4 regions of the Enterobacter sp. 3U4 genome follow, and region 2 is predicted to be linked to each of the others. Evidence: predicted binding sites of a transcription regulator. Region 2 holds the regulator's gene; each other region holds the start of a gene.
What was found. Region 2 encodes CRP, which controls carbon source genes, mostly activating them, when cyclic AMP is high. Its sites were predicted from a motif close to ATGTGANNNNNNTCACAT; they were not measured.

Region 1: RVY89_RS12010 (ABC-F family ATPase) is a predicted target of CRP. The motif match lies at 3,429-3,446, and genes of this name have one in related genera.
Region 3: deoC (deoxyribose-phosphate aldolase) is a predicted target of CRP. The motif match lies at 2,918-2,935, and genes of this name have one in related genera.
Region 4: RVY89_RS03235 (YfcZ/YiiS family protein) is a predicted target of CRP. The motif match lies at 1,173-1,190, and genes of this name have one in related genera.

What each region holds. Positions count from the first base shown of each region.
Region 1 is NZ_CP136665.1:2,512,292-2,516,840, forward strand. Features, by position in the region: gene RVY89_RS12005 (glycoside hydrolase family 31 protein) at 1-1,636, shown strand, start outside; gene RVY89_RS12010 (ABC-F family ATPase) at 1,728-3,323, opposite strand; gene ldtB (L,D-transpeptidase) at 3,546-4,466, shown strand; gene RVY89_RS12020 (GntR family transcriptional regulator) at 4,508-4,549, opposite strand, start outside.
Region 2 is NZ_CP136665.1:4,528,228-4,532,776, reverse strand. Features, by position in the region: gene RVY89_RS21490 (hydrolase) at 1-313, shown strand, start outside; gene RVY89_RS21485 (YheU family protein) at 310-528, shown strand; gene RVY89_RS21480 (phosphoribulokinase) at 559-1,428, shown strand; gene RVY89_RS21475 (OsmC family protein) at 1,524-1,928, opposite strand; gene crp (cAMP-activated global transcriptional regulator CRP) at 2,239-2,871, shown strand; gene RVY89_RS21465 (YccS/YhfK family putative transporter) at 2,929-4,549, shown strand, end outside.
Region 3 is NZ_CP136665.1:3,304,963-3,309,511, forward strand. Features, by position in the region: gene deoB (phosphopentomutase) at 1-531, opposite strand, end outside; gene deoA (thymidine phosphorylase) at 585-1,907, opposite strand; gene deoC (deoxyribose-phosphate aldolase) at 2,008-2,787, opposite strand; gene RVY89_RS15825 (YjjI family glycine radical enzyme) at 3,050-4,549, shown strand, end outside.
Region 4 is NZ_CP136665.1:674,306-678,854, forward strand. Features, by position in the region: gene fadL (long-chain fatty acid transporter FadL) at 1-923, opposite strand, end outside; gene RVY89_RS03235 (YfcZ/YiiS family protein) at 1,296-1,580, shown strand; gene fadI (acetyl-CoA C-acyltransferase FadI) at 1,819-3,129, shown strand; gene fadJ (fatty acid oxidation complex subunit alpha FadJ) at 3,129-4,549, shown strand, end outside.

The DNA.
Region 1 (4,549 bases), 2.0 Mb from region 2:
GCGCGTGCTGGACGTCACCAAAGCCTTTGTGCGCCTGACCGGGAAAACGCTGTTCGGACCGAAATGGAGCCTGGGCTATAGCGGCTCGACCATGCACTACACCGACGCGCCGGACGCGCAAAACCAGCTGATGAACTTCATCCGCCTGTGCGAAGAACACGCCATTCCGTGCGACTCGTTCCAGCTCTCGTCCGGCTATACCTCCATCAACGGCAAGCGCTACGTCTTCAACTGGAACTACGACAAGGTGCCGCAGCCGAAGGTGATGAGCCAGGCGTTCCACGACGCGGGATTGAAGTTGGCCGCAAACATCAAGCCGTGCCTGCTGCAGGATCATCCGCGCTATCACGAAGTGGCGGAAAGCGGCCTGTTCATTCGCGATTCAGAAACCGATGCACCCGAACGTTCCAGCTTCTGGGATGACGAAGGATCGCACCTCGACTTTACCAACCCGCAAACGGTGCAGTGGTGGCAGAACGGCGTCACCACGCAGCTGCTGGAAATGGGCATCGACTCCACCTGGAACGACAACAACGAGTATGAAGTGTGGGACGGGGAAGCCCGCTGCTTTGGCTTCGGCAAAGAGATCGCCATCAAGCACATTCGCCCTGTGATGCCGCTGCTGATGATGCGCGCCTCGCTGGAAGCGCAGCAGCGATTTGCGCCGGAAAAACGTCCGTATCTCATCTCCCGCTCCGGCTGCGCCGGGATGCAGCGCTACGTTCAGACCTGGAGCGGCGACAACCGCACCAACTGGGACACCCTGCGCTATAACATCCGCATGGGGCTGGGCATGAGCCTGTCCGGGCTGTTCAACGTCGGCCATGACGTGGGCGGTTTTTCCGGCGATAAGCCGGACGCCGAGCTGTTCGTGCGCTGGGTGCAGAACGGCGTGATGCACCCCCGCTTTACCATTCACTCGTGGAACGATGACCACACGGTGAACGAACCGTGGATGTATCCGGGCGTCACGCCTGCCATTCGCGGCGCGGTTGAGCTGCGCTACCGCCTGCTGCCGTATCTCTACACCCTGCTCTGGCAGGCGCACGCCGACGACGAGCCGATGCTGCGCCCGACCTTCCTCGACCACGAGCACGATGCGCAGACCTTCGAAGAGTGCGATGACTTCCTGCTGGGCCGCGACCTGCTGGTCGCCAGCGTCGTCGAAGCCGGGCAGCGCGAGCGCCGCGTCTGGCTGCCGGATAACGCCACCGGCTGGTACGATTTTTACACCCACGCGTGGTTCGCTGGCGGCCAGTCGATCGTTCTCGACGCGCCGCTGGAAAAACTGCCGCTGCTGGTGCGCGCCGGAGCCGGCCTGCCGTTGAGCGAGCGCATCACGCATGTAAATGCCGAAAAAGATACCACCCGCGAGCTGAAGCTGTTCCCGGTGAAGGGCGTCGGCACAACCTCCGGCATGCTGTTTGAAGACGACGGCGAAAGCTGGGGCTACCAGAACGGCAATGCGCTGTGGGTGGAATGGGAAATGGTGTGCGATGGCGCAACCATCAACCTGAAGGTCAACGCGCGTGGGGATTATCGTCCGGCGTGGAAAGCGCTTAAGGTGTCGCTGCCTGTAGGGGAAAAACGTACGCTGCGGGTGAACGGGGTTGAAGGGAGCGAGTGGGTGCTGTAGTGCGGCCTGATGCCCTCACCCTGGCCCTCTCCCACAGGGAGAGGGAACAGAACGTAGGCCGGGTAAGGCGAAGCCTCCACCCGGCTTTTTTTTAGCCGTCGATACCTTTGCTGCGCAGGTAATCTTCGTAGTTACCGGTGAAGTCCACCACGCGCTCTGGCGTAATTTCGATCACGCGGGTCGCCAGGGAGCTGACGAACTCACGGTCGTGAGAGACGAAGATCAGGGTGCCCTGATACATCTCCAGCGCCATGTTCAGGGATTCGATAGATTCCATGTCCAGGTGGTTGGTCGGTTCGTCCATCACCAGGATGTTTGGTTTTTCCATCATCAGCTTGCCGAACAGCATGCGACCCTTCTCACCACCGGAAAGTACTTTTGCGGGCTTTTTGATGTCGTCCTGGCTGAACAGCAGACGACCCAGAATGCTGCGCACCGCCTGCTCGTCGTCGCCTTCCTGCTTCCACTGGCTCATCCAGTCAAAGACGGTCAGGTCATTTTCGAACTCGTACTCATGGTCCTGCGCGTAATAGCCAATCTGCGCGTTTTCAGACCACTTCACGGTGCCGTTGTCCGGCTGCAGTTCGCCCACCAGGGTTTTCAGCATGGTGGATTTACCCACGCCGTTGGCACCCAAAATGGCAATCTTCTCGCCCACTTCCAGCAGCAGGTTGAATTTTTTAAACAGCGGGCCGTTCTCAAAGCCTTTTACCAGGGCTTCCACTTCCAGCGCGTTACGGAACAGTTTCTTATCCTGCTCGAAGCGGATGAACGGGTTCTGACGGCTGGAGGCTTTGACTTCGTCCAGCTTGATTTTGTCGATCTGACGCGCACGCGACGTCGCCTGACGCGACTTAGAGGCGTTGGCGCTAAAGCGGCTGACGAAGGACTGCAGGTCAGCAATCTGCGCTTTCTTCTTGGCGTTATCCGCCAGCAGACGCTCGCGCGCCTGGGTGGCAGCCGTCATGTATTCGTCGTAGTTGCCCGGATAAACGCGCAGCTCGCCGTAGTCCAGATCCGCCATGTGCGTACAGACCATGTTCAGGAAGTGACGGTCGTGCGAGATGATGATCATGGTGCTGTCGCGATCGTTCAGCGTCTGCTCCAGCCAGCGGATGGTGTCGATGTCCAGGTTGTTCGTCGGTTCATCGAGCAGCAGGATGTCCGGGTTAGAGAACAGCGCCTGCGCCAGCAGCACACGCAGCTTCCAGCCTGGCGCGACTTCGCTCATCGGGCCGTAGTGTTGTTCTACCGGAATGCCGACGCCGAGCAGCAGCTCGCCCGCGCGCGCTTCCGCAGAGTAACCGTCCATCTCGCCATACTGCGTTTCCAGGTCGGCCACCTTATAGCCATCTTCTTCGCTCATTTCGGCCAGCGCATAGATGCGATCGCGCTCCTGCTTCACTTCCCACAGCTCCGCGTGCCCCATGATCACGGTGTCGAGCACGGTGAACTCTTCGAAGGCGAACTGATCCTGACGCAGCTTACCGATGCGCTCGTTAGGATCGAGCGACACGTTGCCGAGGGTCGGCTCCAGGTCACCGCCGAGGATCTTCATAAAGGTGGATTTACCGCTACCGTTGGCACCAATCAGGCCGTAACGGTTGCCGCCGCCAAATTTGACGGAAATGTTTTCGAACAGCGGCTTACTGCCAAACTGCATAGTGACGTTGCTGGTAACTAACACGGAGAGATTCCTGCGAAAAGTGTGATAAACACGGCATTATGCCACAATTCCGAATTGAGATCCCGTGTTGCGGCAATCCACTAAACTTTAACAAAATCGAAAAAAATGTGATTTCGTACACATCTGAATTCCCTGTGAGCGGGAATGCACATATAATGCGCTCCCATCACAGATTCAGACTTATCAACTCATCGCCTGAATGGCTTAGATACCTCGCACAACATGAACATGAAATTAACAGCGCTTTTTGCGGCGGCGTTAGCCGTAGTAGGTTTTTGTAAGACCGCGTCTGCGGTGACGTATCCCCTGCCGACCGACGGAAGCCGTCTGGTGGGTCAAAACCAGGTGGTGACGGTTCCTGAAGGTAACTCTCAGCCGCTGGAGTATTTCGCGGCGCAGTACCAGCTGGGTCTGTCTAACATGCTGGAAGCGAACCCGGGCGTTGACCCGTACCTGCCGAAAGCAGGTACCGTGCTGAATATCCCTCAGCAGCTGATCCTGCCGGATACCGTTCATGAAGGTATCGTGATCAACAGCGCCGAAATGCGTCTGTATTACTACCCGAAAGGCACCAACACCGTGATCGTGCTGCCAATCGGTATCGGCCAGCTGGGCAAAGACACCCCAATGAACTGGACCACCAAAGTTGAGCGTAAGAAAGCGGGCCCGACCTGGACGCCGACGGCTAAAATGCACGCGGAATATATCGCTGCGGGCGAACCGCTGCCAGCCGTTGTGCCGGCAGGCCCGGATAACCCGATGGGTCTGTATGCTCTGTACATTGGTCGTCTGTATGCGATTCACGGCACCAATGCCAACTTCGGTATCGGCCTGCGCGTGAGCCACGGCTGCGTGCGTCTGCGTAACGACGACATCAAGTTCCTGTTCGAAAACGTGCCGGTCGGTACGCGCGTGCAGTTCATCAACGAACCGGTGAAAGCAACGTCTGAACCAGACGGCAGCCGCTACATCGAAGTGCACAACCCGCTGTCCACCAGTGAAGACCAGATCAACAACAACGAAGTCGTTCCTGTTACGCTGAACAGCGCGGTACAGGCGGTAACGTCTCAGCCAGATGTTGAAACGGCGATTGTTGACCAGGCCATTCAGAACCGTTCCGGTATGCCGGTGCGTCTGAACTAATCACGCGTATTAAAAAAGCGGGCCTCGTTGCCCGCTTTTTTTTACCCGTTATTCACGATCACAATCCCGCCGTGGTCGTACCG
Region 2 (4,549 bases):
CGAATTCGACGATCTGATCACCGCGAAAATTCACGGCTTCGCCGATGCGATTGACTATTATCGTCAGTGCAGCGCCATGCCGCTGCTCAGCAAGATCACGCAGCCAACGCTGATTATTCATGCCAAAGATGACCCGTTTATGGATCATCACTCGATCCCCGCTCAGGAATTCCTGCCCGACAACGTTCACTATCAGTTGACCGAGCACGGCGGCCACGTCGGGTTTATCGGCGGCACGCTGCGCCGCCCGAAAATGTGGCTTGAGGCGCGTATTCCTGACTGGCTAACCCCTTATCTGGACGGTGCAAAATGATTATTCCCTGGCAGGATCTGGCTCCCGAAACGCTCGATAATCTGATTGAAAGCTTTGTATTACGCGAAGGCACCGATTATGGTGAACAGGAACGCTCGCTTGAGCAAAAGGTCAACGATGTTAAGCGCCAGCTGAAAAGCGGCGACGTGCTGCTGGTGTGGTCAGAACTGCATGAGACGGTCAATATCATGCCCCGCAACGCGTTTCACGGCTGATCTTCCACCCTTTTCAGTCAGGGAGTTGCTATGTCTGCCAGACATCCGGTTATTGCCGTTACGGGGTCGAGTGGTGCGGGAACCACCACCACCAGCCTCGCATTTCGCAAGATTTTCGCCCAGCTGAACCTTCGAGCGGCGGAGGTCGAAGGCGACAGCTTTCACCGCTACACGCGTCCGGAGATGGACATGGCCATCCGTAAGGCGCGCGATTCGGGTAAACACATCAGCTACTTCGGCCCGGAGGCCAATGACTTCGGCCTGCTGGAACAAACCTTTATCGAGTACGGTCAGAGCGGCAAAGGGCAGTCCCGCAAGTATCTGCATACCTATGATGAAGCCGTTCCCTGGAATCAGGTGCCGGGAACCTTTACGCCGTGGCAACCGCTGCCGGAACCCACCGACGTCCTGTTTTACGAAGGATTGCACGGTGGCGTGGTCACGCCGCAACACGACGTGGCGCGCCACGTGGATCTGCTGGTCGGCGTGGTCCCTATCGTTAACCTGGAGTGGATCCAGAAGCTGACGCGTGACATGAGCGAGCGCGGCCATTCGCGAGAGGCGGTGATGGACTCCGTGGTGCGCTCCATGGAGGATTACATCAACTTCCTGACGCCGCAGTTCTCCCGCACCCATATCAACTTCCAGCGCGTGCCGACGGTGGACACCTCAAATCCGTTTGCCGCTAAAAGCATCCCGTCGCTGGATGAGAGCTTTGTGGTGATCCATTTCCGCAATCTTGAAGGCATTGATTACCCCTGGCTACTGGCGATGCTGCAGGGCTCGTTTATTTCGCACATGAATACGTTAGTCGTGCCGGGCGGAAAAATGGGGCTGGCGATGGAGCTCATCATGACGCCGCTGGTGGAGCGACTGATGGAAGGGAAGCAGATTGCGTGACGTTTGTTGCCGGATGGCGCTTCGCTTATCCGGCCTACGTTCGTGCAGTTGTAGCTTTTGTAGGCCCGGTAAGCGCAGCGCCACCGGGCTTTGTTTTAAGCCTCGATCACTTCATACGAATGCGTGATTTTTACCGCTTTCTCCAGCATTAACGCCACAGAGCAGTACTTCTCCGCAGACAGGTCCACCGCGCGCGAGACCGCCGCGTCTTTCAGTTCTTTACCGGTGACCACAAAGTGCAGGTTAATATGGGTAAACAGGCGTGGCGCCTCTTCGCGACGTTCTGAAGTGAGTTTAACCTCACAATCCGTCACGTCATGACGCCCTTTTTGTAGAATAGACACCACGTCAATGGCGCTGCATCCACCTGCCGCCATCAGCACCATTTCCATTGGGCTTGGCGCTTTATCGCCGGAGTTACCATCCATCAAAATCTGGTGTCCGGATGCGGACTCGCCCAGGAACGTTAAACCTTCAACCCATTTCACGCGCGCTTGCATATTCTTAAACTCCAACGTTGCATTTTTGGTGACAGATTACGCGTGCGTTACATTTCTCGCAATGGAAGGCGACCTGCATCATGCTGAAGCGAGACACCAGGAGACACGCGGCGAAAGCTATGCTAAAACACTCTGGATGCTACAGTAATACATTGACGTTACACATGTATGCAGAGGACATCAAACTTTACTGGCTGCGAAACGTTACGGTAGCCGACTTCCCAGGTATGGGTAAGAATTCGATTGCAACCCCAGAGTCCGGATGCATCTGATGACTCTGGTGACAGCTTATAACAGAGGATAACAGCGCATGGTGCTTGGCAAACCGCAAACAGACCCGACTCTCGAATGGTTCTTGTCTCATTGCCACATTCATAAGTACCCATCAAAGAGCACGCTGATTCACCAGGGTGAAAAAGCGGAAACGTTGTATTACATCGTTAAAGGCTCGGTGGCAGTGCTGATCAAAGATGAAGAAGGGAAAGAGATGATCCTTTCTTATCTGAACCAGGGCGATTTCATCGGTGAACTGGGCCTGTTTGAAGAGGGCCAGGAACGTAGCGCCTGGGTTCGTGCAAAGACAGCATGTGAAGTGGCTGAAATTTCTTACAAGAAGTTCCGTCAGCTGATTCAGGTTAACCCTGACATCCTGATGCGTCTTTCTTCCCAGATGGCGCGCCGTCTGCAGGTCACCTCAGAGAAAGTGGGCAACCTCGCCTTCCTGGACGTTACCGGCCGTATCGCACAGACCCTGCTGAACCTCGCGAAACAGCCAGACGCCATGACCCACCCGGACGGCATGCAAATTAAAATTACCCGTCAGGAAATTGGTCAGATCGTCGGTTGCTCCCGTGAGACTGTGGGCCGTATCCTGAAAATGCTGGAAGATCAAAACCTGATCTCCGCCCACGGTAAAACCATCGTGGTCTACGGAACGCGTTAATTCCGCTTAAACGGCGTGCCATCGCAAGGTGTCACGCCGTTTTTGTCTCTATTCCCCATGTGGCGCAGGCTGATCTATCACCCGGAAGTTAACTACGCACTGCGACAAACGCTGGTGTTGTGTCTTCCTGTGGCCATAGGCCTGATCCTCGGGCATCTTCAGCAAGGCCTGCTGTTTTCCCTCGTACCCGCCTGCTGCAACATTGCCGGTCTGGACACGCCGCATAAGCGCTTTTTCAAACGCCTGATTATCGGTGGCTGCCTGTTTGCGGGCTGTAGCCTCGCCGTACAGCTTTTACTGGCTCGTGATATCCCGCTGCCGCTGATTCTGACCGTGCTGGCAATGACGCTCGGCGTCACGGCGGAAATAAGTTCGCTGCACGCTCGCCTGCTTCCCGCGTCGCTGATTGCGGCCATCTTCACGCTAAGCCTCGCCGGGAATATGCCGGTGTGGGAGCCGCTGCTGATCTACGCCCTGGGGACATTATGGTACGGGCTGTTTAACTGGTTCTGGTTCTGGCTGTGGCGGGAACAGCCGCTGCGCGAATCCCTGAGCCTGCTCTATGTGCAGCTAGCGGAGTACTGCGAAGCCAAATACACCCTGCTGACCCAGCATACCGATCCGGAAAAATCCTTACCGCCCCTGCTGACGCGCCAGCAGAAGGTGGTGGATCTGATAAGCCAGTGCTATCAGCAGCTGCATATGCTCGCCGCCAACAAGAACCACGAGTACAAGCGGCTGCTGCGCACCTTTCAGGTCGGGCTGGATCTGCAGGAGCATATCTCCGTGAGCCTGCACCACCCGCAGGAGGTGCAAAAGCTGGTCGAGCGCAGCCACGCCGAAGCGGTGATCCGCTGGAACGCGCAGACCGTCTCCGCACGCCTGCGGGTGCTGGCCGATGATATTCTCTATCACCGCTACCCCACGCGCTTTAACATGGACAAACAGCTCGGCGCGCTGGAGAAAATCGCTCGTCAGCACCCGGATAACCCGGTCGGGCAGTTTGCCGCCTGGCACTTCAGCCGCATCGCCCGCGTGCTGCGCACCCAGCGTCCGCTTTATCCGCGCGACCTGATGGCGGATAAGCAAAAACGGCTGCCGTTATTGCCCGCGCTCAAAAGCTATCTTTCTCTTAAATCGTCCGCCCTGCGCAACGCAGCAAGGATTAGCGTGATGCTCAGTACCGCCAGCCTGATGGGCATGGCGCTGCATCTGCCGAAACCGTACTGGATCTTAATGACCGTGCTGTTTGTCACCCAGAACGGCTACGGCGCCACGCGGGTGCGTATTCTGCACCGGGCGGGAGGAACGATGGCCGGGCTGATCATCGCGGGCGTGACGCTGCACTTCCACGTGCCGGAAGGCTATACCCTGGCTGGCATGCTGGCGATTACGCTGGTGAGCTACCTGATTATCCGCAAAAACTACGGCTGGGCGATGGTGGGCTTTACGGTGACGGCGGTATATACCCTGCAGCTGCTCACGCTCAATGGCGAACAGTTTATTATCGCCAGGCTGATTGATACCCTGATCGGCTGCCTGATTGCCTTTGGCGGCATGGTCTGGCTGTGGCCGCAGTGGCAGAGCGGGCTGCTGAGGCAGAACGCCCACGACGCGCTGGAAGCCGACCAGCAGGCTATTCGCCTGATCCTGAGCGATGACCCGCAGCCTTCCCCGC
Region 3 (4,549 bases), 1.2 Mb from region 2:
CTGGAACACGGAGTCAGCAGAGGTGTAGAAAATCGGCTTGCCGGTTTTCATATGCTCTTCGCCGAGCTGGTCCAGAATCACGGTACCGGAAGAGTGGCAGTTGCCCAGGTAACCCGGCAGGTTGGCACGCTTCACCAGCTTATCGAGCAGCTCCTGCGGGAAGCTGTTCTCGTGATCGGAGAAATAACCCCAGTCGAACAGCACCGGCACACCGGCGATTTCCCAGTGGCCAGACGGGGTGTCTTTGCCGGAGGAGAGCTCGTGCGCCCAGGCATAGGCGCCCACGACTTCCGCGTTGCCGTCCATACCGGCTGCGATTTTACCGGTAGAGCCTTCATGCGCTTTCACCAGCCCAAGGCGGGTCAGGTTAGGTAGAGTCAGAGGGCCTTTACGACCGTTGTCCGCTTCGCCTTTCGCACAGGCTTCCGCGATGTGACCCATGGTATCGGAACCCACGTCACCAAAACGTTCTGCATCTTCGGTTGCGCCGATGCCGAATGAGTCCAGCACCATAATAAATGCACGTTTCATAATTGTTCTCCGTACGTAGTGCTTCAAAAATTATCGATCAGATCAGTATACCGCTATTCGGTGATACGGCGATAGACAGTCGGTGTGGTTTCCGGCGCTTTATCGTCAAGCTTGATTGCCGCTTTCACCGCTTTTGCCGCTTCCTGCCAGCTGGCTTCGTCTTTGGCGTGGATTACCGCCAGCGGACGTTGACCGTCAACGCTGTCGCCCAGACGCGCCATATCGGTAAAGCCGACGCTGTAATCAATGGTGTCTGACGCCTGACGGCGGCCGCCGCCCATCGAGACCACCGCCATACCCAGCGCACGGGTGTCCATCGCGGAGACAAACCCTTCGCTATCGGCATACACCGCTTTGCTGAGCGTCGCGGTTGGCAGGTACTTCGCGTAATTTTCGACGAAGTCGGTCGGGCCTTTTTGCGCCGCGACCATGCGGCCAAAGATCTCCGCCGCTTTGCCGTTGTCCAGCACCGCCTGCAGCTTCGCGCGGGCGTCTGCGTCGTCTTTGGCGAGCTTGCCGGAGATTAACATCTCAACGCACAGCGCCATGGTGACGTCAAACAGACGCGGGTTACGATATTCGCCGGTGAGGAACTGGACGGCCTCACGCACTTCGACGGCGTTACCGGCGCTGGAAGCCAGCACCTGGTTCATGTCGGTGAGCAGTGCGGTAGTGCGGACGCCCGCGCCGTTGGAGACGCCAACGATCGCTTCGGCCAGCGCCTCTGAGAGTTCATAGGTTGGCATAAACGCACCGCTGCCCACCTTGACGTCCATCACCAGCGCGTCCAGCCCTTCTGCCAGTTTCTTCGCCAGGATAGAGGCGGTGATCAGCGGGATGGAGTCAACGGTCGCGGTAATGTCGCGGGTCGCGTAGAAACGCTTGTCTGCCGGAGCAAGAGAGCTGGTCTGGCCGATAATCGCCACACCAACGTCTTTAATAATGTCGCGGAAGCGGTTGTCATCCGGGAAGATATCGAAGCCCGGAATGGCTTCCAGTTTGTCGAGCGTACCGCCGGTGTGGCCCAGGCCGCGCCCGGAGATCATCGGGATGTAACCGCCGCAGGCTGCCACCATTGGGCCGAGCATCAGAGACGTCACGTCGCCCACGCCGCCGGTGGAGTGTTTATCCACTATCGGGCCGTTAAGGTTGAGGCTTTTCCAGTCCAGAACGGTTCCTGAATCTCGCATCGCCATGGTCAGCGACACGCGCTCAGGCATCGACATATCGTGGAAGAAAATGGTCATCGCCAGAGCCGCAATCTGCCCTTCTGAGACGGTGTTATCACGAATGCCGTTGATGAAGAAGCGGATCTCTTCGTCGCTTAATGCATGACCATCACGTTTTTTACGAATAATTTCTTGTGCGAGAAACACGGTAACCCCCATGAGGAATCGGGTGAATGGCGGCGGGTACGGTTTACCCGACCACGATCCGGTAGGCCGGGTAAGCGTAGCGCCACCCGGCAATTCAAACTTAGTAGCTGCTTGCGCTCTTACCGTCGCCGTGACCCAGCGCCTTCAGCAGGCTGGCCAGCAGGCTGGACGCACCGAAGCGGTAGTGACGGGAATCGGCCCAGTCGGCGCCGAAAAGCTCGTCGGCAATCGCCAGGAACTGCTGCGCGTCTTCGGCGGTACGCACGCCGCCCGCGGGTTTGAAACCGACGGTTTTGGACACGCCCATGTCGCGGATCACTTCCATCATGATGCGCGCGCTTTCAGGGGTGGCGTTAACCGGCACTTTACCGGTAGAGGTTTTAATGAAATCCGCACCGGCTTTGATGGAGATTTCAGATGCCTTACGAATCAGCGCCTCTTCTTTCAGCTCGCCGGTTTCGATGATCACTTTCAGCAGCACGTTTGCCGCCGCACACGCGTCTTTACAGGCCTTCACCAGGTCAAAACCGACCTGCTCGTTGCCGGCGATCAGCGCGCGGTAAGGGAACACCACGTCAACTTCGTCTGCGCCGTAGGCAATCGCCGCGCGGGTTTCTGCCAGCGCAATCTCGATATCATCGTTGCCATGCGGGAAGTTAGTTACGGTTGCAATGCGCACGTCCGGCGTGCCCTGCTCTTTCAGCGTCTTACGGGCAATCGGGATAAAGCGCGGGTAGATACAGATGGCGGCGGTGTTACCCACCGGCGTTTTCGCCTGATGGCACAGGGCGATGACTTTTTCATTGGTGTCGTCATCGTTCAGGGTGGTCAGGTCCATCAGTTTCAACGCGCGCAGGCTGCTTGCAGTTAAATCGGTCATAACATTCTCCAACGGCAGTGCCGTATAAATTTTACCTTGCGGGTCTGTGAGTATTCTAACATTCACCCGCATCCACACTTCGACATTCATCACAGTTAATGAAAACTGCGTACAAATTTGCATTACTGTAATGAGATATTCTTCAAACTTTCGTACGCAAATTGCCGACTAAAGCAGCAATACCCCCTGTGGGATCAAAAGCGACAACAGGCAGGCTTTCTACAATCCGTTCATCATCCGCAGAACATTCAAGGAAGCGAATATGCCCCACTCCGGCCCCGACGCCCTGCAGCAACGTTGCCAGAACATTGTGACAAGCCCGGTGTTAACCCCGGAACAAAAACGTCATTTTCTGGCGCTGGAAGCGGAAAACAACCTGCCGTATCCGGCACTTCCTGAGGCCGCAAGAGCCGCTCTGGACGAAGGGTTTATCTGCGACATGTTCGAAGGCCATGCGCCTTACAAACCCCGTTACGTTCTGCCGGACTACGCAAAATTTCTGGCTAACGGTTCAGAATGGCTGGAGCTGGAAGGCGCGAAAGATCTCGACGATGCCCTCTCGCTGTTAACCATCCTCTATCACCATGTTCCGTCCGTCACATCGATGCCGGTCTATCTCGGCCAGCTTGATGAGTTGCTGCAACCATATGTTAGAATTCTAACACAAGAAGAAATCAATAGCCGAATAAAACGTTTCTGGCGCTATCTCGACCGTACGCTGCCGGATGCGTTTATGCACGCAAACATCGGGCCTGCTGACGGCCCCATCACCCGAGCCATTCTGCGTGCCGATGCAGAGCTGAAGCAGGTCGCGCCGAACCTGACCTTTATTTTTGATCCAGAGATCACCCCGGATGATTTACTGCTTGAGGTGGCGAAAAACATATGTGAATGCAGCAAACCGCATATTTCTAATGGCCCGGTGAATGATAAAATTTTCACAAAAGGCCGTTATGGCGTGGTGAGCTGTTACAACTCCCTGCCACTTGCAGGCGGTGGCAGCACCCTGGTGCGCCTTAACCTCAAAGCCATTGCTGAACGTAGCACGTCTATTGAGGACTTCTTCACTCGCGCCCTTCCGCACTACTGCCAGCAGCAAGTGGCCATCATTGATGCCCGCTGCGGTTTCCTGTACGAACAATCTGGCTTCTTTGAGAATAGCTTCCTGGTAAAAGAGGGGCTGATTGATGCCGATCGGTTTGTGCCGATGTTTGGCATGCACGGTCTGGCAGAAGCGGTAAACGCGCTCTGTGAGAAAACAGGCATCGCGGGACGTTACGGCAAAGATGAGCAGGCCAACGCGCTGGGCTATCGCATCAGCGCACAGCTTGCGGCGTTCGTGGAAAACACGCCGGTTAAACACGGCTGGAAGCAACGCGCGATGCTTCATGCGCAGTCGGGGATCAGCTCCGATTCGGGCACCACGCCAGGCGCTCGCCTGCCCTACGGCGACGAGCCGGATCCCATCAGCCACCTGCTGGCGGTGGCTCCCCATCACAAGCACTACGCTTCCGGGATAAGCGATATCCTGACGCTGGATGAAACGGTAAAACGCAACCCGCAGGCGGTGGTTCAGCTCTGCCTGGGCGCGTTCAGGGCGGGTATGCGTGAGTTTACCGCCAACGTAGCGGGTAACGATCTGGTGCGCGTCACCGGCTATATGGTTCGCTTGTCGGATCTGGAGAAATACCGGGATGCAGGGTCGAGAACGAACACCACGTGGCTGGGGGAAGAAGCCGCACGCAATACCCGCATTCTGGAA
Region 4 (4,549 bases), 950 kb from region 2:
ACCGCCCACTGTGGTGCCACTTTGTTATAACCAGACAGTTCCCACATTTCTGGTAAGTGCAGGCTCAGAGAGCCGCCAGTGGTTTGGCCATTGGTACCCATCGGCAGGCCGAAGTTGCCGAGGATCTGGTTATAGGCAGAAGGGAGGCTGCTTTTGTAATCTCCATCAAAGTCGATTTTTACTTCGGAACGGTAGGTAAAGCCGTAACGGTTGTTTTTATCGAGTTCATAGAGGATACCGGCGTTCCAGCCAAAGCCCCATTCGTCGCCCTTCAGATAAGCGATTTGAGTGTCTGCCGGGATACCAGCCACTCGCTGTGCCAGTGCTGGCGGTAGCGCACCTGAGCCAGCAACGACTTTACCCAGGTCGCCCGCGTAACGTTCGATCTTCGCTTTAGCATACACAGCGTCAAAGCCAACGCCGAAGCTCCAGTGATTATCAAGACGGTAAGCACCGCTCAGGTTCAGGTTCAAGGTTTCCAGGTCGGTTTTACCGCCAAACGCCCCGGCTGCATAGTCGTTATTGAACTCGGTTGCTAAACCGTAGTTAGAGGTCACGGATGCGCCCCAGCCGAACTGATCGTTAATTGGCGCCACGAAGTGCATGTTTGGAACCCATGCCGTTGGGGCAATGTTATCCGCTTTCAGATTGGCACCTGTCGGGGAACGACCTGAGATATCAACACCTGGATCGACAAAAATAGCACCGGCAGAGAAAGTGGGACGATCAAACATCATGATCAACGCGGGGTTACGACTCGCGTTACCCGCATCATCCGCAATCGCACCTTCCCCCGAATACGCGCGGCCAAGGCCAGAGGAAGAAAATTCGTTTAACTGAAAGCCCGCTGACCATGCGGAAGTGGAGACGAGTGCCACTGCGACTGCCAGCGCAGTCTTGTTGAACAGGGTTTTCTGGCTCATGACCATAACCTCATTGAGTTATTTTTATTCAATATTTGTTACATACCGTAACAGGAGCGCGAAGTGTAGGGTCTGAGGTATGACAGACAAATCAGACCAGTGGCCAGAGTATAGGTCTGACCAGCCTGAATGTTGCAAGTTTGTTTATTAATATTTTCAAACATGTTTCGCGAAACGAGATCTGGTTGGCAAAATTGTGACCATCGCGACTCACCCAAAAGGGTGGTTTTTGTTTTAGATCATTTTTTAGTGTGATATTGGTCACTTATCCGTTTTTGCGCCATTAACGGCTGGAGAGCACCCGCGCTGGGGCGTAAAATATCAGCATCGTGTCTATCTCGCGCGCTGCGCGAATACAGAGGAAATTGAGCTATGAGTAAATGCAGTGCTGATGAAACCCCGGTTTGCTGCTGTATGGATGTTGGGACCATCATGGACAACTCCGATTGCACCGCGTCTTACAGCCGTGTGTTCACCAACCGCAACGAAGCGGAAGAGACCCTGGCCGCGCTGAGCAAGCGTGCGCGTGACGTTGAATCCGATCCGTGTGAAATCAAGTCGACCTTTACCGAAGTGGAAGGCGGCGTGAAGCTGGACATCGACTTTGTCTTCGCCTGCGAAGCAGAAACGCTGATTTTTCAGTTGGGCCTGCGTTAATCCCTGCGGTCTGGAGCCCTCATCCCAGCCCTCTCCCACGGGAGAGGGAGCAAACACTAAAAACGGTAACCTACGGGTTACCGTTTTGCTTTTACCTCGGGGCATTTTCTTTTTCTTCTCTGTGCCTTAGCTCGCACTTTTTCGTTTCCCCGATTGGCTGAATGTAAAAAAATGGTTAAGACTATTATCAGGTCAGACCACTTTATGTTTGCGAAAATTTTTTTTACAGGGGAGTGTTATGAGTCAGGCATTACCGCTTATTACCCGTCAGGGCGATCGCATTGCCATAGTCAGTGGGTTGCGCACGCCGTTTGCGCGTCAGGCAACGGCGTTTCATGGCATACCGGCCGTCGACCTGGGGAAAATGGTAGTGGGGGAGATGCTGGCTCGCAGCGAAATTCCGCCTGAGGTCATCGAACAGCTGGTATTCGGTCAGGTCGTGCAGATGCCTGAAGCTCCCAATATTGCGCGTGAAATCGTCCTCGGTACCGGGATGAACGTGCATACCGATGCCTACAGCGTCAGCCGCGCCTGCGCAACCAGCTTTCAGGCCGTGGCTAACGTCGCCGAAAGCCTGATGGCGGGTACTATTCGCGCCGGGATAGCGGGTGGAGCGGACTCCTCTTCGGTACTGCCGATTGGGGTCAGTAAAAAGCTGGCGCGTATTCTGGTCGATGCTAACAAAGCCCGTACTACGGGTCAGAAACTCAAACTCTTCTCGCGTTTACGTCTGCGCGACCTCATGCCTGTTCCCCCTGCCGTAGCGGAATATTCTACCGGCCTGCGCATGGGCGATACCGCCGAACAGATGGCGAAAACCTACGGCATCACCCGTGAACAACAGGATGCGCTGGCGCATCGCTCGCATCAGCTTGCGGCAAAAGCCTGGTCGGAAGGCAAGCTGACCGACGAGGTCATGACCGCCTATATTCCTCCCTATCGCGAACCGCTTGTCGAAGATAACAATATTCGCGGCACCTCAACGCTGGCGGATTACGCAAAACTGCGCCCGGCGTTTGACCGCAAGCACGGCACCGTGACGGCAGCAAACAGTACACCGCTGACGGACGGGGCCGCCGCCGTGATCCTGATGACCGAATCCCGCGCGAAGGAGTTGGGCATTACACCCCTGGGTTATTTACGCAGCTATGCTTTCACCGCCATTGATGTCTGGCAGGACATGCTGTTAGGTCCGGCGTGGTCTACGCCGCTGGCGCTGGAGCGAGCAGGGCTGACGCTGGCTGATTTAACCCTGATTGATATGCACGAAGCGTTTGCTGCACAAACCCTGGCAAACGTCCAGCTGCTGGCAAGCGAGCGTTTCGCGCGCGATGTGCTGGGCCGCGCCCATGCCACAGGCGAAGTGGATCAGAGTAAATTCAACGTGCTTGGCGGCTCTATCGCCTATGGTCATCCGTTTGCCGCCACCGGCGCGCGAATGATCACGCAAACATTACATGAACTCCGTCGCCGTGGCGGCGGGTTTGGCCTTGTTACCGCCTGTGCGGCGGGTGGCCTTGGCGCAGCAATGGTTCTGGAGGCTGAATAATGGATCTGCCATCTGCATTTAATCTGACGGTTCGCCTCGATAACGTGGCCGTTATCACTATTGATGTGCCTGATGAAAAGATGAATACCCTGAAGGCCGAATTTGGTGTTCAGGTGCGCGCGATGCTAAAGCAGATCCGCGACAACAAAGCGATTCGCGGCCTGGTGTTTATCTCTGCCAAGCCCGATAACTTTATCGCCGGCGCGGATATCAACATGATCGCCCGGGCGCAAAGCGCTCTGGAAGCCGAAGAGCTGGCGCGTCAGGGTCAGCAGGTGATGGCGGAGATCAACGGCCTGCCGATCCCGGTCATTGCCGCGATCCACGGTGCCTGTCTGGGCGGTGGGCTTGAGCTGGCGCTGGCCTGTCACAGCCGGATTTGTACTGACGATGCGAAAACCGTTCTGGGTCTGCCGGAAGTGCAGCTGGGGCTGCTGCCTGGATCCGGCGGAACGCAACGGCTGCCGCGCCTGGTGGGCGTGAGCACGGCGCTGGAGATGATCTTAACCGGTAAACAGCTGCGTGCCCGTCAGGCGCTGAAAGCCGGTCTGGTCGATGACGTCGTGCCGCAGTCTATTTTGCTGGAGGCCGCCGTTGAGCTTGCGCTGAAAGGTCGGCAGGCAAAACGTCCTCTGCCGGTACGTGAGCGCGTGCTGGCCGGCCCGCTGGGAAGAACGCTCCTGTTCAGCATGGTGGGCAAAAAGACCGAACAAAAAACCAAAGGCAATTACCCGGCGGCAAAGCGGATCCTGGAAGTGATCGAGACCGGGCTGTCGCAGGGAAGCAGCAGCGGCTATGCCGCGGAGGCCAAAGCCTTTGGCGAACTGGCGATGACACCACAGTCTCAGGCACTGCGCAGCATCTTCTTCGCCAGCACGGACGTGAAAAAAGATCCCGGCAGCGAGGCGCAGCCTGCGCCGCTGCGTGCCATCGGCGTACTCGGTGGGGGGCTCATGGGAGGCGGAATCTCTTTTGTTACCGCCAGCAAAGGCAAATTACCTGTACGAATCAAGGACATTAATCCTAAGGGGATCAACCACGCGCTGCAGTACAGCTGGCAGAACCTTGATCAAAAGGTCAAACGCCGCCATATCAAAGCAAGCGAGCGTGATAAAACCCTGGCGATGATCTCCGGTACGACGGATTACAGCGGTTTTGCGCACCGCGATCTGGTGATTGAAGCCGTGTTTGAGGATCTGGCGCTTAAGCAGCAGATGGTGGCAGACGTTGAGCAGCATTGCGCCCCGCATACCATTTTTGCCTCCAATACGTCGTCATTACCGATTGGCGATATCGCGGCGAAAGCGGCGCGTCCGGAGCAGGTAATCGGACTCCACTTCTTTAGCCCGGTCGAAAAAATGCCGCTGGTAGAAGTTATTCCGCACGCGACTACCGGTCCGCAAACTGTTGCCACCGTGGT